4 regions of the Yersinia aldovae 670-83 genome follow, and region 4 is predicted to be linked to each of the others. Evidence: predicted binding sites of a transcription regulator. Region 4 holds the regulator's gene; each other region holds the start of a gene.

Region 1 (5,127 bases), 920 kb from region 4:
TAACGCGGAACAATTTAGCGCTAGAAGAACAGTTGGAACAACAGATACGTGAACTGACCCTGCTGCCGTTGCATGTCAAATACTTGCCCCACGACGTATATCTACAATCCGGCGCACCTGCGGGCACCTCAGTGGTCATTAGCCCTTATGCCGTGCGGCAACCTGAATCAACACCCCCACTGATTCAGGTATTATTACCACTGACCGAGCAACAAATTAAGCAGCTACACAAGGTATTGGAGCTGCCTTAACCCGCTCCCCCTTCTGAATCAGCAACAACCCGAGGGCGAATAAACAGTGCAGGGATGGCGATCAACGCCATAACCCAGAAAACACCGCCTTGATAATGCTCGAATAAGAAACCCGAAATCACGGTCATTATCGCAATACCGCCCCCCATCGCCAGCGCAGAATAAACCGACTGCAAACGGATAACATCCGCCCCACGCCGTGCGGCGATAAAGCGCATTGCCGCCAGATGACAGACCGTGAATGAGCCACAGTGAAGGATCTGAATCAGGATTAACCACGCTAACTCCGTAGTCGAGGCCATCATGCCCCAGCGGATAATGCCGCTGATGGCCGAAAGCAGGAGCAGGCTGCGGGCCGTCCAGCGGCGAAACAGCACATTACTGAATGCAAAGACCAGGATCTCGGCGACCACCCCCAGCGACCATAAATAACCAATAGTCGCTGCGGAATAACCTGCCTCTTGCCAGTAAATGGAGCTGAAACTGTAGTAACCGGCATGAGCACCCTGTAATAACGTCACGCAGAGTAGAAAACGCCACACTTGCGGCTCAGCGAGTAAGACTTTCCAATCCGTTGCCACCACATTACGACTTTTAACTTCTCCTTTTGGCATCACACTGGGCCTCAGCAAAGATCCCAGCAGCATAGCTGAAACACCAAAAATCAGGCTGTAGAGGATAGCGGGATGGCCCCAAACCGAGACTAGCTTACCGGTCAACGCCGAGCCAATTACAAAGGCCAGCGATCCCCATAACCGGACTTTACCGTAATCCATTGATATCTGTTTCTGCCAAGTAGCCGCAAGTGCATCGGTCAATGGCACCAGTGGGCCAAAAAACAGGTTGAAGCCCGCAATAACCACCATCAACCAAGCCCAACCATTGCCGAACCAGAAACCGACCGCAAAGGCTAATGTCAGCAGCGCCAGAATACGAATGGCGGTAACCAGATGGGATGGATCTTTCACACTAGGGGCTATGATCAGACTGCCGAGGAAACGAGAAATTAAGCCTGCGCCCAACAAGATACCGATGGTTTCAGGTGGTATCCCTTCGCCTTGCAACCAGATGCCCCAGAAAGGCAGGAAAATGCCATAAGAAAAGAAATAAGTGAAATAGTTGAGCGACAGCCAACGTGTTGATTGCAATACCATGAATCCCTCCAGGGTCAGCCCGTCACTGTGACAGAGGCCCCGCCTGCTAGCAACTTTGTAATTCTGCAAACATAGAGTTTGAGAGTAAGTTCACACTTAAGCATTGGGTTTTACACAATAACACCCTATTACGCGGCAGCCCTCGCATCGCCTGTTGGCCTAGGTTACCCGCCAACAGGCGTAAAAAAACCCGCATTAGCGGGTTTTCATTACAACTGATGCAACGCTATTATGCGTAAACGGGCAAACGAGCACAGATAGCCAGAACTTTCTGTTTGATACGCTCAATGGTCGCTTCATCGTTGATGTTATCCAACACATCACACATCCAGCCAGCCAGTTCACGAGATTCCGCTTCTTTGAAGCCGCGACGCGTGATAGCAGGGCTACCGATACGCACGCCAGAAGTCACAAATGGGCTTCTCGGATCGTTAGGTACACTATTTTTGTTCACGGTGATATTGGCACGACCCAAAGCAGCATCGGCGTCTTTACCGGTGACGTCTTTATCCACTAGATCCAGCAGGAACAGGTGATTTTCAGTACCGCCAGACACCACTTTATAACCGCGTTCCTGGAACACGGATACCATCGCTTTGGCGTTTTTAACCACTTGTTGCTGGTAAATTTTGAACTCAGGCTCCATCGCTTCTTTCAGTGCTACCGCTTTACCCGCGATAACATGCATCAATGGGCCGCCCTGATTACCTGGGAAAACAGATGAGTTAAGTTTCTTGTACAAATCCTCATCCCCCCCTTTAGCCAGAATCAAACCACCGCGAGGGCCAGCCAATGTCTTGTGCGTAGTAGTCGTCACGATATGCGCATGAGGAACCGGGTTAGGGTATACGCCCGCAGCCACCAGGCCTGCTACGTGAGCCATATCGACAAACAGCCATGCATCAATGCTGTCTGCAATTTCGCGCATTTTTGCCCAATCAACGATACCGGAATAGGCGGAGAAGCCACCAATAATCATTTTTGGTTTATATTTTTCAGCCTGAGCGGCCAAATCGGCGTAATCAATCTTGCCAGATTCATCGATACCGTAAGGCACGATATTGTACAATTTACCGGAGAAGTTAACCGGTGAACCGTGAGTTAAATGGCCGCCGTGTGCCAGATTCATACCCAGAACAGTGTCGCCGGGTTGCAGTAAAGCAGAGTAAACTGCCACGTTAGCTTGCGAACCGGAATGCGGCTGAACGTTGGCGTAATCGGCACCAAACAGCTCTTTAGCACGATCAATAGCCAGTTGCTCTACCACGTCGACATACTCACAGCCACCGTAGTAACGCTTGCCCGGATAACCTTCAGCATATTTATTCGTCAACTGAGAACCCTGTGCCTGCATAACACGCGGGCTGGTGTAGTTCTCAGAGGCAATCAGCTCAATGTGCTCTTCCTGACGCACCACTTCTTGCTCCATTGCACGCCATAGATCTGCATCATAATCGGCAATGTTCATTTCACGCTTTAACATCCGGCTCTCCTGACTTAGCTAACAAAATAGACCTGGTGGGCTACCCCTTCGGGTTGTAGAGCACAGTGTAAACTGTTTCGCCCCCGTTAAGATAGGTCTTGACAGAGGTTTTTACGCAAACGATTGGCTTGAGGCTACATAAGGCTTTGAGCTGTTCATAGTTCATCCACTGCAACGGAATTATCCTCATATTCATCATGTGCTTTTTTCATATTCTCTGGATTAACGCGCCATACATATTCTCCCTAGCATCGGAAAGTGTATTTACAAATTCCCGAAAAACCTATAAGGTGCATATAGAATACATCTATTAATTTACACACTATAATACCTAAAGTAATTGGCGTTACAGCGATATCAGGTTAGCTGCAACACCAAGTACAAAGGGAACAAGGAGCACACCATGCTGGATAGTCAAACCATCGCCATCGTCAAGTCTACCATCCCTGTACTTGCCGCGACTGGCCCCAAACTGACTGCACATTTTTACGATCGCATGTTCAAGCACAACCCAGAACTCAAGCACATTTTCAACATGAGCAATCAGTTCAATGGGGATCAGCGTGAAGCGCTGTTTAATGCCATTTGTGCCTATGCGGCGAATATTGATAACCTGGCCGCCCTGCTCCCCGCAGTCGAGCGAATTGCCAATAAACACGCCAGCCTGAATATTCAACCAGAGCACTACCCAATCGTTGGCCATCATCTAATAAGCACATTAGATGAGTTACTGTCTCCAGGTCAGGAGGTGTTGGATGCCTGGGGTAAAGCCTATGGCGTGCTGGCTGACGTGTTTATTCAGCGGGAAAAGCAGATCTATCAACAGAGTGAATCCGCAACCGGCGGCTGGAGAAACTTGCGTCGTTTCCGCATTATTAAAAAAGAGATGCAGAGCGAGGTAATTTGTAGCTTTGTGTTAGCACCCGAAGATGGCGGACGAGTGCTTGATTTCAAACCAGGCCAATATTTGGGTATCTATATTGAAGATGAAAGCCTCGAATATCAGGAAATTCGCCAATATTCACTGACCGCCGCACCGAATGGCAAAACTTACCGCATTGCGGTGAAACGTGAAGAGCAAGGTACTGTTTCAAACTATCTACATGGTAAATTAAATGAAGGAGATAGCGTGCGCATCGCCCCACCGCGCGGCGATTTCTTCCTGGATGTTTCGCCACAGACGCCGGTCGCACTGATCTCAGCCGGTGTCGGCCAAACGCCCATGTTAAGTATGCTTAATACCCTTCATAGCCAGCAACATGCAGCTCCGGTACATTGGCTACATGCGGCAGAAAACGGTCGGGTCCATGCCTTCGCTGATGAAGTCGCGGCAATTGCTGAAAACATGCCTAATCTTAGCCGCCATGTATGGTATCGCGAACCAACCGCACAGGATGGTCAGGGCGAGGATTATCATAGCAAAGGATTTATGGATCTTAGTTCGCACCAGTGGTTAGCAGCCGATCCCAACCGACATTACTATTTCTGCGGCCCAGTAGCCTTTATGCAATTTGCTGGTCGCCAATTATTGGCGCAAGGTGTTGCAGCTGAGCGAATTCACTATGAATGCTTCGGCCCACATAAAGTTATCTAGTAATTGAATTTTATTTAATTTCTCGCTGGTCAGCCCCCAACTGACCAGCTATTCTGCTATAAGAAAAGCGTTTGTATCCTGCTTTAAAAGTTGATAAAACTTGATGTAGCTCTCATATATCCTCACTTAATATTGCCACGATGATATATTTATATGAATGTTAAAATATTCATATAATTGAAAATTAATAGTACGACTAAAATCATCTTCTTATCCTCTATTGTCAGGTAACATAATTGACTGCTGGGCAACATAAGGCTATTTGACCCACCATGAGTAAGAAATTTATAAAAAAAGAAGGGTTGGCTCTGGTATCAATGGCGCGCTATTTAATTGGCGAGCGCCCCGGTAGTCGGCTAAAGACTATCGACGATCTATCAGATGATTTCGGAATTTCAGTCGGCGTGATACAGCACGCATTAAAAGTGCTTGAGGCCGAAGGGATTATCGTGGTCGAGCGTCATGGCCGCAATGGCACGCTGCTGGTTGATCTCAATATGCCACTTTTGTTGCAGCAAGCTGATCTCGGCAACATGGTCTGTGCCATGCCATTGCCCTACACCAAGCTTTATGAAGGTTTGGCCAGTGGTTTAAGAGAGCAGTTTACCTTGCTTCCCCTCTATTTCGCCCATATGCGTGGCGCTG
Region 2 (5,127 bases), 530 kb from region 4:
GTTTTCTGCCAGGAAGAAGCTTAATGACTCGCGTTGTTCTTCTTCAAGTGACAGAGGTGACTGTGACAACCATTCTGATAAGTTATCCGCCAGATCCAGCATTTTATCGTAAGCATCGGCTTCTTTTTTGGTTGTGAACGTCATTTTTTCCTCACCTTGTCTTACTCCGACGAATTTTATTTCAACGGCCATTTTTCTATATCCTTCTCGCCCATCAGTAACTGTATATAAACACAGTATATAGTGATTTTTCGGGGTGAGCAACTGCCCTTCCCCCGACGTGATTATTTAAGTAAACGGGCTTTGCAATTTTTGCCTTTGATCTTACCTTGCTGCAACTGTTGTAAGGCTCGTTTGGCGCTGGCTTTGCGAATAGCAACATAGGCGTGGACCGGGAACATGTCGATTTTACCTACATCTGCCGCCGTCAAGCCTGCATCACCGGTTAAAGCACCCAGAATATCACCGGGGCGGATCTTGGCTTTACGCCCACCGTCAATACACAGCGTCACCATTTCCGGCTCCGGCATGGTGTTGGTACTGCGGCTAATCTGCTCTGCGGAAGTCCACTTCAATTTAATTTGCAGATAATCTTCAATGGCATGGGCGCGGGTCATCTCTTGTGGCGTACACAGGCTGACGGCCAGGCCGCTCATCCCTGCTCGCCCAGTGCGACCAATACGGTGAACATGCACTTCAGGATCGAACGCCAGTTCAAAGTTAACCACCAGCGCTAAATCTTTGATATCCAGACCACGGGCAGCAACATCGGTTGCAACCAATACCCGGCAACTATGGTTAGCAAAACGCACTAATACCTGATCGCGATCGCGTTGTTCCAAATCACCGTGTAAGGCCAGAACACTGATACCACGGGATTCCAAAGCCTCATAAACGCTCTGGCAGTCTTTTTTGGTGTTACAGAACACCACGCAAGAATCTGGCTGATAATGGCTTAATACTGAAATCAGCAGCGGTAAGCGTTTCTCACGGGTGGTTTCAAACAGCACCTGCTCAATTGCCGGCTCTTCATCACCATCATCGACTTCAACATTCAGCGGTTCACGCTGCACTCTGGCGCTGATCCGCTCAATACCTGCCGGATAGGTGGCAGAGAACAGTAAAGTCTGGCGCTGCACAGGGGTGTAAGCAATCACATCGTCAATGGCATCGGTAAAACCCATATCCAACATGCGGTCAGCTTCGTCTAAAACCAGAATTTTCAGTTCATCCAGTACCAGTGTCTTTTTACGCAGGTGCTCCTGAATGCGCCCTGGTGTACCCACGACGATATGAGGCGCATGAACCAGAGAATCCAATTGGTGGCCCATCGGTTGGCCGCCGCACAGTGTTAGGATTTTAATGTTTTGAGTAAAGCGCGCTAAACGGCGTAACTCTTTACTGACCTGGTCTGCCAGTTCGCGAGTCGGGCATAGAATCAGCGCCTGGGTAACAAACTCCCCCACCGCGATTTTGTCGAGCAGCCCGATACCGAATGCGGCGGTTTTGCCACTGCCGGTTTTAGCTTTCGCCCGCACATCCTGCCCATTGAGGATGGCGGGTAATGCCGCGGCCTGTACCGGTGTCATCTCGGTATAGCCAAGTTCGTTTAGATTAGACAACTGCTCAGCAGGCAGTGTCAGGGAAGAAAAGGACATTGTGCTCACGGCGGTAACTCTTATAACTGGATGGAATGGCAGCGATGGCCTGAAGGCAAGCGCAAGATTTTGGCGCGATAATACCAGAGATAGGCCCGATGCCGGAATGAAACCGCAAAAAACAGGCTAAATACGCAATGCGCTGCGCAAATGGCTCAGGCAGGTTTCTATTCCTGCCCAGATACGCAATCGTTTTCGTCGCTGTTTTCTCGTATACTATTTCCGGTAAAATTTATCGTGCGTCAAATTAATCCGCCATTTTCTCACTGATGTAGGTAACGAACTATGTTGACTATTGGAACCGCTCTGCGCCCCGGTGCAACCCGTGTCATGTTGCTCGGCTCTGGCGAGTTGGGCAAAGAAGTGGCTATCGAATGCCAAAGATTAGGGTTGGAAGTTATCGCCGTTGATCGCTACGCAGACGCGCCCGCGATGCATGTCGCTCATCGCAGCCATGTGATTAACATGCTGGATGGCGCGGCACTCAAGCAGGTAGTTGAGCTGGAAAAACCACATTATATCGTGCCTGAAATAGAAGCTATCGCCACCGATATGTTGGTTGAACTTGAGACGCAGGGCCAGCGTGTGGTGCCGTGCGCCGAAGCCACCCGCCTGACCATGAACCGCGAGGGTATTCGCCGTTTGGCGGCGGAAACCCTGAAATTACCAACATCCAGCTACCGTTTTGCCGATACTGAAAGTGCGTTCCATCAAGCCGTGAGTGCGATCGGTTTCCCCTGTATCGTTAAGCCGGTGATGAGTTCGTCTGGCAAAGGCCAAAGCCTGATCCGGGGCGAAGAGCAGCTTAAAGCCGCATGGGATTATGCCCAGCAAGGGGGGCGTGCCGGGGGTGGCAGGGTCATTGTTGAAGGTTTGGTACGTTTTGATTTTGAAATTACCTTGCTGACCATCAATGCTATTGATGGCATCCATTTCTGCGCGCCAATTGGCCACCGTCAGGAAGAGGGAGATTATCGTGAATCATGGCAGCCGCAAGCCATGAGTCATATCGCCTTACAGCGCGCGAAAGAGATTGCGGAAAATGTAGTGAAAGCACTTGGAGGATTCGGGCTATTTGGTGTGGAATTATTTGTTTGTGGCGACGAGGTTATCTTTAGTGAGGTCTCTCCGCGCCCACACGATACCGGCATGGTAACCTTGATATCACAGAATATGTCTGAGTTTTCTTTACATGTTCGCGCATTTTTAGGCTTACCCATCGGCACCATTCGCCAATATGGTCCGGCGGCCTCCGTGGTCATTTTGCCAGAGCTTACCAGCCAAAATGTGGCTTACCACGGTTTAGAAAATGCCTTGAGCGGAGATACGCAAATTCGCTTATTTGGTAAACCTGATATTGCCGGCAAGCGCCGTTTAGGGGTTGCGCTGGCAGTGGCAGAGGATATTACGGTGGCGATTGAAGTGGCAAAACGAGCGGCTGATGCCGTGGTGGTGAGTGGCAAGTAGCGCTATTAACAAACCCGCCTTGTGTGGCGGGTTTAGTTGTGAGTCGGTAACGGCGTGAGGCATTACCCCTCGTAAGGGTCCTCGATTTCATCCGCATCTTGTTCATTATCACGGCGATAATCTGACTCAGAGTGTTCATCAAAATCATCGTCTTCAAAAATAGCCATCGCTTGGGGATCGTCCTGGTGCCGCTCACGGATCTCCGCTGCCACCAATGCAATCGCCTCGCCACTGCTCATCCCTTCCGACATGAATTTGTGAATACGTTCGACCGCTTCTTGCTGTTCCTCATGGGAAAGTGAAGGCATACCCGCTAGCATTGATTTATCTCCTGCATATAATTCTTAAGTATACCCCAGCAACGCTAAGCACGGAGGGTCTATACCTGGTTATTTTTGTCTGCGGTGACCCACTGCCACTAAACTATCTGCCCATTAAATTGAGTAAATTATGGTAATCTATCAGGCAGTTTCGCTGTGAGCGCGGCGATTATGCCACTGGACAGCCATTTCTCTAAATATAATCATCTGAAAGAAAAGAATAGCCATTCATGAGTGAGAAATCCCTGACTTTCAAAGTCTTGCCTTATCAGCCTGAGGCCGTAATCCAACAATTTTTCCCGCTTGCTCATCAAGCCTGGGCGATGCTGCTGCATTCTGGTTTTGCCGAACACACTCACAATCGCTTTGATATTTTGGTCGCTGACCCACAGGTAACACTCACGACCCACGGCCTGGAAACCCAGATCATGGGTGCGCAAGGGCAGGAATGCTCACTTGCCGACCCGTTCTCTTTATTGCAGCAACAACTGGATAATTTCTTGCCTCTTATCTCACCACATCCTGATCTGCCATTTCTGGGCGGAGCCTTGGGGTTATTTGGTTATGATTTGGGGCGGCGCGTGGAGAAATTACCTGCGTTGGCGATTCCAGATGTCGCGTTGCCGGATATGGCTATCGGCTTGTATGATTGGGCACTGATTGCTGATCACCAATTGCACAAACTGACCTTAGTTTGCCACGGCGATGTGGAGCAGCGCTGGCAGTGGCTACAGCAGCAAAAAAAACCTGAAACGGTCATGCCATTCAAACTGACCAGCCAATGGCAAGCAAATATGTCGCGGGCACAATATGGCGAGAAATTCCGCCAGATTCAGGAATATCTGCACAGTGGCGACTGTTATCAAATTAATCTCGCGCAGAGATTCAGTGCTGAATATCAGGGAGATGAATGGCAAGCGTTTCTGTCACTGAATCGCAGCAACCGGGCTCCCTTTTCAGCCTTTATCCGCTTGCCGCATAATGCAATTCTGAGTGTCTCGCCGGAACGTTTTTTATGGTTGGAAAACCATCAAATTCAGACTCGCCCCATTAAAGGCACGTTGCCACGGTTGCCGAATCCCGAGCAGGACCGTTTGCAAGCTGAACGTCTGGCGCATTCAGCCAAAGATCAGGCGGAAAATCTGATGATTGTCGATCTGTTACGTAATGACATTGGCCGCGTCGCTCAACCAGGTAGTGTGCGAGTACCTGAGCTGTTTGTGGTTGAGCCTTTCCCGGCAGTGCATCATTTGGTTAGCACCATTACCGCCACGCTCCCCACTGATTGTCCGGCTACCGCGTTGCTGCGCGCCTGTTTCCCTGGTGGTTCGATTACCGGCGCACCTAAAATCCGCGCGATGGAGATCATTGAGCAACTTGAGCCACATCGGCGTAATGCCTATTGCGGCAACATTGGCTATATTAGTTGCTGCGGCACGATGGATACCAATATCACCATTCGTACCTTATTGACGGAAAACGGTAAAATATATTGCTCTGCTGGCGGGGGGATAGTGGCTGATAGTCAGGAACAGGCTGAATATCAGGAAACCTTCGATAAAGTTGCCCGCATCTTGCCGCAGTTGGGAAATCAATCATTTGGTGAGTAACTGTCTGTGAATGATGGAATGACAGGGCGTGCCCTGATGGAGTTTATCAGCCGTTTTCAGCTACAACTGCCT
Region 3 (5,127 bases), 2.1 Mb from region 4:
CATCAAGAACAATTATATGTAACTGATCATCAATTTCCGCATCAATAGATTGGGCATAACCGATACCGTTTAATTTGGCGCGTAATGCTCCGCCCTTATTTAACCACTGCACCAGAGCATCTTTCTCTATTTGCAGATGATTAACCTGAATATCATGCAGATAGAGTGGTTTTTGCAGCAAGAGAGTCAAGGTGCTGTCAGTCAGATGGCCTGGCAGCGCATATTGGGGTTTGCGGCTGAACATTCCGCTTTGCCTTACCACCGTTAGCGCCTGATGGTCACTTTGTTGCTGTTGGTGCTGCAACCATTGGCCCTGAATATGCTGTAGTTTCATTAATAGGCTTTGTTGCTGGTATCCCTGTTCCGTTAACAATTGCTCAAGCTGTTGTTGCAGTAATTTGAGGGAGTTTAGGTCATGCCACAGGCAATCTTTCAATAAAATCAAATCAATAGGGGTTACTTCATCCCGTCCACTGAAAAATGCGCTAGCCTGGAGTAGGCGCAGTGCCTTTTTCCAGCGTCTATCTGATACATATGGAGCCTGTTCATGCGCGCTCAGCCGTTGACGTAGCTGAAAAATCAGCTCAAAGCAGTGATCCGGTAGAGCGATTTTGTCGATCAGCGGTTGCCACTGATAGAACTCTTCATCACTGATACTGAGATTTTCTGCCACCGGATTGTGATTTTCGTTTTGTCTGCTGAGCAGTAACGAACGGAAGTTCTGCTTCTCTTGCACGCGATCCAGCCATAGGCGGATTAGCATTCGGTCATAAAGCGCTTCCAAACTACTGTCTGAATCTGGCAGCTCGTTGGAGGCGGTAACCAGTAGCCGCATTGGAATGCTGTCTTCCCGATCACCATTACGAAAACGGCGTTCATTAATTGCGGTGAGTAAAGTATTCAATATTGCCGGGCCTGCTTTCCAGATTTCATCAAGAAAGACGATTTCCGCTTCTGGCAGATAGCCGCCGGTCATGCGTTGGTAGCGCCCTTCTTCTTTCAACGCCTGAATAGAAAGTGGGCCAAATACCTCTTCCGGTGTTGAGAATCGGGTCATCAGGTATTCAAATGCACGGGCATTGCGAAAAGCAAATTTCAGGCGACGAGCAATCAGGCTTTTGGCAATTCCCGGTGGGCCAAGCAGAAAGACACTCTCACCGCTGAGGGCGGCCAGCAAACAAAGGCGGATAGCTTCCTGTCGTTCATACAGGCCACTTTCAAGGGCACTGCTTAATCGGGATATTCTTTCTGCTAATTGCGATGATTGCGCCATAATTGTTCTATATGTTCCGTTAGATAATTGATTTTTACCTGATAGAAAGGAATAAATCCTCTTTTTTAATAAGATAGTTTGTTGATTAGTAAAAAATTATATTCTCTGATATTGGTAGCCAATCAATTTTAACCATTTTCATAGTATTTAAGAGTAGGCAATCTATTGAAATGGTGCATACTGTGCGCCTTTTGGTGGGCGTACTCAGAATACAGAACGCGCGATTGCGGTTCTTAAACGCACGCATCAGCTTATGGATGTTCTAGCAAAAAGAATTCAATGATGAGCACAGAACATAAGAAACAATCTTTATCGGCAGTAACCCTGGCAGCTATCGGGGTCGTTTACGGTGACATTGGTACCAGCCCACTCTATACCTTGAGAGAGTGTTTTTCTGGTCACTATGGTTTTGATGTCCGTCCGGATGTGGTGTTTGGTTTTTTATCGCTGATCTTCTGGATGTTAATCTTGATAGTTTCAGTTAAATACCTGACCTATGTGATGCGGGCTGATAACGCCGGTGAAGGGGGGATTCTTACGTTAATGTCCTTGGCTGGGCGTAATACGTCTTCCAGAGCCACCTCAATATTGGTGATCCTCGGGCTGATTGGCGGCAGTTTCTTTTATGGTGAGGTGGTTATCACCCCGGCCATATCGGTTATGTCGGCTATTGAAGGGCTGGAAATTGCTGCACCAGCGCTTGACCCCTACATTGTTCCCTGCTCCATTGCGGTGTTAACACTGCTATTTATCATTCAAAAACACGGTACTGGCAGTGTTGGTAAGTTATTCGCGCCGGTTATGTTGGTGTGGTTTCTAACGCTCGCTCTGCTTGGGCTGCGCAGTATTATCGCGAACCCGGAAGTTCTGTCTGCACTGAATCCCAAATGGGCACTAAGCTTCTTTACTGAATATAAAGCTGTTTCATTCTATGCCCTTGGCGCGGTCGTACTGGCTATCACTGGGGTGGAGGCGCTGTATGCCGATATGGGGCACTTCGGTCGATTCCCTATCCGCCTGGCGTGGTTTACCGTGGTGTTACCGTCGTTAGTGCTGAACTATTTTGGTCAGGGCGCGCTATTACTGAAAAACCCTGAGGCGATTAAAAACCCGTTTTTCCTGCTAGCACCGGATTGGGCGCTAATTCCATTGTTGATTCTGGCGACGTTCGCCACCGTTATTGCCTCACAAGCGGTTATCTCTGGTGTGTTTTCGCTTACCCGGCAGGCCGTGCGGTTGGGCTATTTGCCGCCGATGCGGATTATTCATACCTCTGAAATGGAATCAGGCCAGATATATATTCCTGTGATTAACTGGACACTGTATTTAGCGGTGGTATTGGTGATTGTCGGCTTCGAGCGCTCCAGTAATCTGGCTGCGGCTTACGGTATTGCCGTAACCGGTACGATGGTGATAACCAGTATTTTGTTCTGCACCGTGGCGCTGAAAAATTGGCACTGGAACCGCGTCTTTGTCGGTTGTTTACTGGTGGTGTTATTAATTATTGATATTCCGATGTTTTCTGCCAATGCCCTGAAATTGTTCTCTGGTGGTTGGTTGCCACTGTCGCTGGGCCTGGTGATGTTTATCATCATGACAACCTGGAAAAGTGAGCGTTTCAGCTTGTTGCGCCGTATGTATGAACACGGAAATTCACTGGAAGCGATGATTGCTTCACTCGAAAAATCGCCACCGGTACGGGTACCTGGTACTGCGGTTTATATGTCGCGGGTAATGAATATAATTCCTTTTGCATTGTTACATAACCTTAAACATAACAAAGTATTGCATGAGCGGGTGGTATTGCTGACATTGCGAACGGAAGACGCGCCTTACGTGCATAATGTGAAACGTGTGACCATCGAGCAGCTTTCTCCTACCTTCTGGCGAGTGGTGGCCAACTATGGTTGGCGTGAAACACCGAATATGGAGGAGATTTTCCACCGCTGTGGTTTGGAAGGCTTGCCTTGCCAGATGATGGAAACCTCATTCTTTATGTCTCACGAATCGTTAATTCTCACCAAGCGGCCGTGGCATTTGTTCTTGCGCGGCAAGTTATTTATTGCGCTTAGTCGCAATGCGCTACGTGCGCCGGACCAGTTTGAGATCCCACCCAATCGGGTGATTGAGCTAGGAACGCAGGTAGAGATTTAACTGAGAAGGCAGTTAACAACGTTGATAAGCGGGGAAATGTGCCGTAACGGCGTGAGCCGTCGGAGTGCCCATTGGTGCAGTCGCCCCGCCAGTTTCAGTGCGACAAAATAGGTTTGCCATCAACCTCAGGCCGTTAGTCATAACGGCCTTTTCCACCTCTATCATGACCACTTTTCATTTGTGCAGCGAAACGTTTCGATGGTGATCACAATTTCATCAAATTGGGTTTGCCTTCTGCGGCCATTTTTCTAAACTCTGTATCAGCGAAACGTTTCGCTGTCGGAGTAGAAAATGAAAAAAGGCGCATTACTGAATTCTGATATTTCCGCTGTTATCTCCCGTCTGGGCCATACTGATCAGGTTGTGATAGGTGATGCGGGGCTGCCGATACCGGCAACCACCACACGTATCGATCTGGCACTGACACAAGGCGTCCCTGGTTTTCTTCAGGTTCTCGAGGTGGTAACGCAAGAAATGCAGGTTGAAAGTGCAGTCTTGGCGGAGGAGATAGTTAAAAACAATCCGCAACTCCATGAAGCGTTACTCGCACAACTATCACAACTTGAGCAACATCAGGGAAACCATATTACGGTGCGCTATATCAGCCATGAGGCTTTTAAAGAGCAAACCAAACAAAGCCGGGCAGTGATTCGTAGCGGGGAATGTTCCCCCTTTGCTAACGTTATCCTCTGCTCCGGCGTAACCTTCTGAGGCGTTTATGCAACCTTTGCTGCAACTGAAAGGGATTGATAAAGCCTTTCCCGGCGTTAAAGCGCTTTCCGGTGCTGCACTCAGTGTCTATCCTGGCAGGGTGATGGCGCTAGTGGGTGAAAATGGCGCCGGAAAATCAACCATGATGAAAGTGCTGACCGGTATCTACCATAAAGATGCCGGCAGTCAGCATTTCCTGGGTAAAGAAGTGGTGTTTAATGGCCCGAAAGAGTCGCAGGAAGCGGGGATTGGCATTATCCATCAGGAACTTAACCTGATCCCACAGTTAACCATCGCGGAAAATATCTTTTTAGGCCGTGAGTTTGTGAATCGTTTTGGCGGCATCGATTGGAAAAAGATGTATGCCGAAGCGGATTTACTGCTGGCGCGCCTTAATATCAGTTACAGCAGCCACCGGCTGGTGGGTGAGCTTTCGATTGGCGACCAGCAAATGGTAGAAATCGCCAAAGTGCTGAGTTTTGAATCCAAAGTTATCATCATGGATGAGCCAACAGATGCACTGACTGATACTGAAACAGCTTCTTTATTTAATGTTATCAATGAGCTGAAGGCAGAAGGTCGCGGTATCGTTTATATCTCTCACCGGTTAAAAGAGATTTTCGAGATTTGCGACGACGTGACGGTATTCCGTGATGGCCAATTCATCGCCGAAAAGCCGGTTGATGGCCTGACTGAAAACTCGCTAATTGAGATGATGGTGGGCCGTAAACTGGAAGAGCAATACCCACGTTTGAATATCCCTCGTGGTGAAAAACGTTTGCAGGTCAAACAGCTCTGTGGCCCCGGTGTGACAAATGTCAGTTTCACGTTATACAGCGGTGAGATCTTGGGGGTGGCGGGTCTGATGGGAGCGGGTCGCACCGAGCTGATGAAAATCATCTATGGTGCATTACCGCGTAAATCCGGTTTTGTCATGTTGGATGGCCGCGAAGTGGTGACTCATTCTCCGCAGGATGGTTTGGCAAACG
Region 4 (5,127 bases):
TGAAGTGTGTTTTGCAACGCGGCGGCTTTACCTGTGTTGGCCGGAAACGGCATTAATGTATTTGCTACGATAATAGGGTAGCAGGCACCATTCACTAGCGCCATTATGCAGAACGGAATAAGCAATGTGATCAGTGTCGGCTCAGTCAGTGTTGCTATCAGATACAGGGCAACCATGCTTGCGGCATAGCCCAGCAACAGCCACGGCAGTAGGGTGTTGCCCTTGATTCGAGCCAGCGCACTGCGGCAACCAAACCCACCGAGCAGGAAGGCTAAGGTCTGCGGAACATAACTCAAACCAATAACATTCGGGCTATAACCCATATCACCCAGAATAAAAGGTGAACCGGTTAACCAGGCAAAGAAACCGGCACTACAGGCGGCAAACATCATCACATTGCCACTGTAGGTCGGGGATTTTAGCAACTGCCAAAAACTGATTTTAGCGCTGATGCGCGCCGCGTTATCCTCGGTGGTTTTTTTCCGTTCTTTAAGCCGCGCCGTTGGAATAAGGAGCAGTAATGTGACTGCCAGTAATACCACAAAAATTGAGCGCCAACTGAAGTGGTTTAATAACCATGCACCGAGCATCGGGGCCAGCGCGGGAGAGAGTGCCACTAATGGCATGATAGTGGCAAATACGCGGTTGGCTTTGCCATCGCGATAGCGATCCACCACCAGAGCCTGCCAGCTCACGGCAGCAGAACACACGCCTATTGCCTGAATAAAGCGCAGAATCAATAATTGGGTGGCATTTTCAACCCACAAAATCCCCAGACAACCCACTGCAAATAACCCCAAGCCGGCTAACAGCACCGGTTTGCGGCCTAACTTATCTGATACGGGCCCCCAGATAAGCTGGGCGATCGCAAAACCGGCGAGGAAGAGACTCAAACTGGCGCTGATGGCGCTGGCAGAGGTTTGCAGTTCTTGTTGCATTGCGCCGAAAGCGGGCAGATACATGTCGGTAGCCAGATAGCCCAACATGCTCAGACCGGCCAGATAGAACATAAAACCAGACGACGTTTTCATTCTTTATTTCTCTTTATATGCTGGGTACTTGAAGCCACAGGGCGCGCGGCTTGTGCTTACCCGCGTCACTGAACGGTGTAAGTTCAGCGGGATGACGCCCCATTTTTGAGGAACACCCTACGGGCTGGGCCACATGCAGCTTCAATTACGTTGGCTAAATTATAATTTTGCAGGTACTCACGTTATAAACCGCTGCTTTATAAACAAATCAACTATAAACATCGGGGTCATAAAAGGAGTTATAGAGTTACTGTGAAAAAATTGTTGTAACAAAGCGGTGGGCATTCTAGCGGGGAGATATTGGGTTGTGAAACGTTAATATTTGCATCATGATATCAAAAATTTTGAAAGCTAACGAATGGTGTAAAAAGGTGAAAAATAATGTGGTCTGAATATTCACTGGATGTCGTTGATGCGGTGGCCCGCACGGGGAGTTTCAGTGCCGCAGCTCAGGAGTTACACCGCGTGCCATCTGCGGTCAGTTATACTGTGCGTCAGTTGGAAGAGTGGCTGGCAGTTCCGCTGTTTGAACGACGCCATCGTGATGTGGCATTAACCGAAGCTGGCGTGGTTTTTATTAAAGAAGCGCGAGATGTTATCAAAAAAATGAATGACACGCGCCGTCAATGCCAGCAAGTAGCGAATGGTTGGCGCGGGCAGTTAAATATCGTGGTAGACAAGATTGTCAAACCTCAGCGTAGTCGCCGCTTAGTGTTGGATTTTTATCGGCATTTTCCCGATGTTGAGTTGCGGGTGCGTTATGAAGTATTTAATGGTGTTTGGGATGCGCTGGTGGATGGCCGGGCAGATATGGCCATTGGCGCGACCCGTGCCATTCCTGTTGGCGGGCGTTTTGTGTTTCGCGATATGGGGTTTCTTAGCTGGCACTGTGTCGTCAGTGTGGATCATCCCTTAGCCAGTCTAACCGGGCCACTTAGTGATGACCAATTGCGGCCTTATCCCTCGCTGTGTTTGGAAGATACGGCCCGCAATTTGCCCAAGCGAGATACCTGGACACTGGATAACCAACAGCGGCTGGTGGCTCCGGATTGGTCTACGGGCATCGATTGCCTGTGTGCAGGATTATGTATCGGTATGGTGCCCGCGCATATGGTGTCACCGCTGATTGAGCAGGGGCGGCTGGCGGCGCTAAGTCTAACCGAACCGCTACCGGACAGCCCGTGTTGCCTGACTTGGGAGCAAAATAATCACTCACCGGCACTCGCCTGGTTACTTGATTACTTAGGTGACAGCGTCACGTTAAACGCGGAATGGTTGAAAGACGATAACGAATAATGCCCAGTGCGGGCTGCCGATAGCGCTGATAACTACCGGCAGAAGGCCAGATTAACGGCGGTAATCGCGAAATGGGCCGTCAGTTACGGAGTTGCGCTCAACCAGTTTAGGGTGTACTTCAATGGTTTGAAGGTCTTCCCGTTTACTGACAATACGGTCAAGCAGCATAGTAAAGGCCATTTCACCTAAACGTTCTTTTGGCTGATGGATAGTGGTCAGCGCAGGCGAGAAGTAGCGCGCGTTACGCACGTTGTCATAGCCAATCACTGATACATCTTGTGGTACCCGCAGGCCCATCTCATTGGCGGCGCAGATAGCCCCCATCGCCATAATGTCGCCACCACAAAACACGGCGGTCGGGCGATGTTTTTGTGACATGATTTGTTGCATGGCTTTATAACCCGATTCAGGTTCAAAATCACCCTGAACTACCCATTCCTCACGTAACGGGATGCTGGCCTCTTCCAATGCTTTCATAAAGCCCTGATGACGGCCACCACCGGTATTACGGGATAACTGACCGGGAATAGCACCAATATCACGATGACCGCGTTCAATCAGATAGCGGCCTGCCAAATAGCCGCCTTCAAAGGCATTATCGATGATAGCGTCGGTAAAATCGCCACGCGTTGTCCCCCAATCCATGACGACCATCGGGATGTTGCGATAATCTTCCAGCATTCCTAACAGTTGTTCTGGATATTCGGAACACATCACCAATAATCCATCGACCCGTTTTTGGGCCAGCATCGCTAAATAGGCTTTTTGCTTGTCCAGATTATTATGAGAATTACATAAAATCAGGGTATAGCCTTTGCTATAACAGCTATTTTCGACCGCCTCAATCACTTCGGCAAAATAGGGTGCTTCGCTGGACGTGGCCAGCAAGCCAATGGATTTGGTGTGATTCACTTTCAAACTGCGGGCCACAGCACTGGGCGAATAATGCAGTTCTTTAATGGCAGCCCAAACAGCCACCTTGGTATTTTCGGCGACGAAACGCGTTTTGTTGATAACGTGGGAAACGGTGGTGGTGGACACACCGGCGTGTTTGGCCACATCTTTAATCGTTGCCATACAAAAAATGACTCCTAAGCTCACCGGTTACAGCCGGTAAGTATTATGTTAATCGTTTGCCTGCGTTACCCGAAAATCGCTTAGACAGTAACAAGATAGTGGCCTGAATGAGCGCGTCAGCGGGTTGTCTGAGAGTCTTTATTGGTCGTTATTCGTCGGTACGCAGTTATGAACTGCGAATTTTGGCTGATCTGGAGGAAAAGTGAAAGAGGTATTCAATCTTATAAAGTGTGTAATGAGCACAAGATTTTTTTCTCTAACTGTGGGAAAATAATTTTACACACTAACTATGTGCCTTTTCCTACTAAATTAACCGGCTGAGGAGTTTTTATGGATGCCAATCTGAAAATGTCGCTGATTACGACTGTGGGTGCGCTGGCGATGATTATTGCATTTAGTTTCGTGGCAGTAATGAATTAATTAAGCCGCTTGCCGGTATATGCGTGAAGTAGGGCGGTTAACCCGCCCTTAATCATTGCTCGCTGCCGGTTTACTCTGCGCGCTATCAGGCTAAATTTTTCTCAACAAAAGACCAGTTGACCAAGGCCCAGAAGTTCTCCAGGTATTTTGGCCGCGCATTGCGGTAATCAATATAATAAGCATGTTCCCACACATCGACCGTCAATACGGGTTTATCTGCCGTGGTCAAGGGGGTAGCCGCATTAGACGTGCTGACAATCGCCAGTGTGCCATCTGCTTTTTTCACTAACCATGTCCAGCCCGCGCCGAAATTTTTCACTGCCGCATCGGTAAACTGTGCTTTAAATTCAGCAAACGACCCAAAGGTGTTATTGATAGCCTCGGCAACCTTGCCGCTGGGTTCACCGCCACCATTGGGTGACAGGCAATGCCAGTAAAAGGTGTGGTTCCAAACCTGAGCCGCATTATTGAATACGCCGCCGCTGGAGGTTTTGACAATCTCTTCCAGTGATTTGCCAGCAAATTCAGTGCCTTTAATCAGATTGTTGAGGTTAACCACATAGGTGTTGTGATGTTTGCCGTAATGGTATTCCAGCGTTTCAGCCGAAATGTGGGGTTCCAGTGCATTTTGTGCATAAGGTAATACCGGTAATTCAAAAGACATCGTGCTCTCCTTTCGGGGTTGCTCAGGGTGTTTTGCTCCTCAAATCCGACCGATTATCAATGATGACGGTACGGTGAAGAGCGGTTAAAAACGTAATTGTTGTATTTTTGTTGTGGATATTAATCTTAACAACTTTCAACAGGAATAACAGATATAACCATACAATTTAGCTGGTTATTAAGCAAAGGTCGCGTGACGTCAGGGAAAGTAAAAATAAGGGGATATAGCCCGCACTTCGTGAGGTCACTGGGTGCGGGGTTGAGCATCATCGAATGGTTTTAGGTGTCACTACACGCCGTGCGCCAACATAATGGTCTTGCCAATAATCATTATCTAGCATACTGATACGAATCTCTTCACCGGTACGGGGTGATTGAATAAATTTGCCATTACCTAAATAAACACCAACATGATCGGCCACGCCACGATTGGCGATATTGAAGAACACCAGATCACCACTTTCCAGTTCTGCCCGCTTCACCGGGGCGGCATCACGTAAGTGATACATTTCATTGGCTGTACGTGGCATTTTAATTCTGATCACATCTTTGTAGGCGTAATAAATAAGCCCGCTGCAATCAAAACCAGTATTAGGCGAAGACCCACCCCAACGATAAGGTTTGCCAACTTGTTTCATCA

What was found. The regulator PurR, encoded in region 4, represses purine synthesis genes. The targets are predictions, from matches to a motif close to CANGCAAACGTTTGCNTG.
Region 1: a site for PurR is predicted at 3,001-3,018, ahead of glyA (serine hydroxymethyltransferase). Genes of this name have one in related genera too.
Region 2: a site for PurR is predicted at 1,841-1,858, ahead of purT (formate-dependent phosphoribosylglycinamide formyltransferase). Genes of this name have one in related genera too.
Region 3: a site for PurR is predicted at 3,689-3,706, ahead of rbsD (D-ribose pyranase). Genes of this name have one in related genera too.

Annotation. Positions count from the first base shown of each region.
Region 1 is NZ_CP009781.1:3,855,024-3,860,150, reverse strand. Features, by position in the region: gene csiE (stationary phase inducible protein CsiE) at 1-251, shown strand, start outside; gene AT01_RS17350 (3-phenylpropionate MFS transporter) at 248-1,405, opposite strand; gene glyA (serine hydroxymethyltransferase) at 1,635-2,888, opposite strand; gene hmpA (NO-inducible flavohemoprotein) at 3,292-4,482, shown strand; gene yhfZ (GntR family transcriptional regulator YhfZ) at 4,755-5,127, shown strand, end outside.
Region 2 is NZ_CP009781.1:834,126-839,252, forward strand. Features, by position in the region: gene AT01_RS03930 (YebG family protein) at 1-192, opposite strand, end outside; gene dbpA (ATP-dependent RNA helicase DbpA) at 285-1,667, opposite strand; gene purT (formate-dependent phosphoribosylglycinamide formyltransferase) at 1,944-3,125, shown strand; gene AT01_RS03945 (YoaH family protein) at 3,188-3,445, opposite strand; gene pabB (aminodeoxychorismate synthase component 1) at 3,676-5,055, shown strand; gene AT01_RS03955 (CoA pyrophosphatase) at 5,074-5,127, shown strand, end outside.
Region 3 is NZ_CP009781.1:2,675,725-2,680,851, reverse strand. Features, by position in the region: gene ravA (ATPase RavA) at 1-1,273, opposite strand, end outside; gene kup (low affinity potassium transporter Kup) at 1,556-3,427, shown strand; gene rbsD (D-ribose pyranase) at 3,719-4,138, shown strand; gene rbsA (ribose ABC transporter ATP-binding protein RbsA) at 4,146-5,127, shown strand, end outside.
Region 4 is NZ_CP009781.1:299,222-304,348, forward strand. Features, by position in the region: gene punC (purine nucleoside transporter PunC) at 1-1,031, opposite strand, end outside; gene punR (DNA-binding transcriptional activator PunR) at 1,413-2,327, shown strand; gene purR (HTH-type transcriptional repressor PurR) at 2,379-3,404, opposite strand; gene cydH (cytochrome bd-I oxidase subunit CydH) at 3,735-3,824, shown strand; gene sodB (superoxide dismutase [Fe]) at 3,910-4,488, opposite strand; gene AT01_RS01450 (C40 family peptidase) at 4,754-5,127, opposite strand, start outside.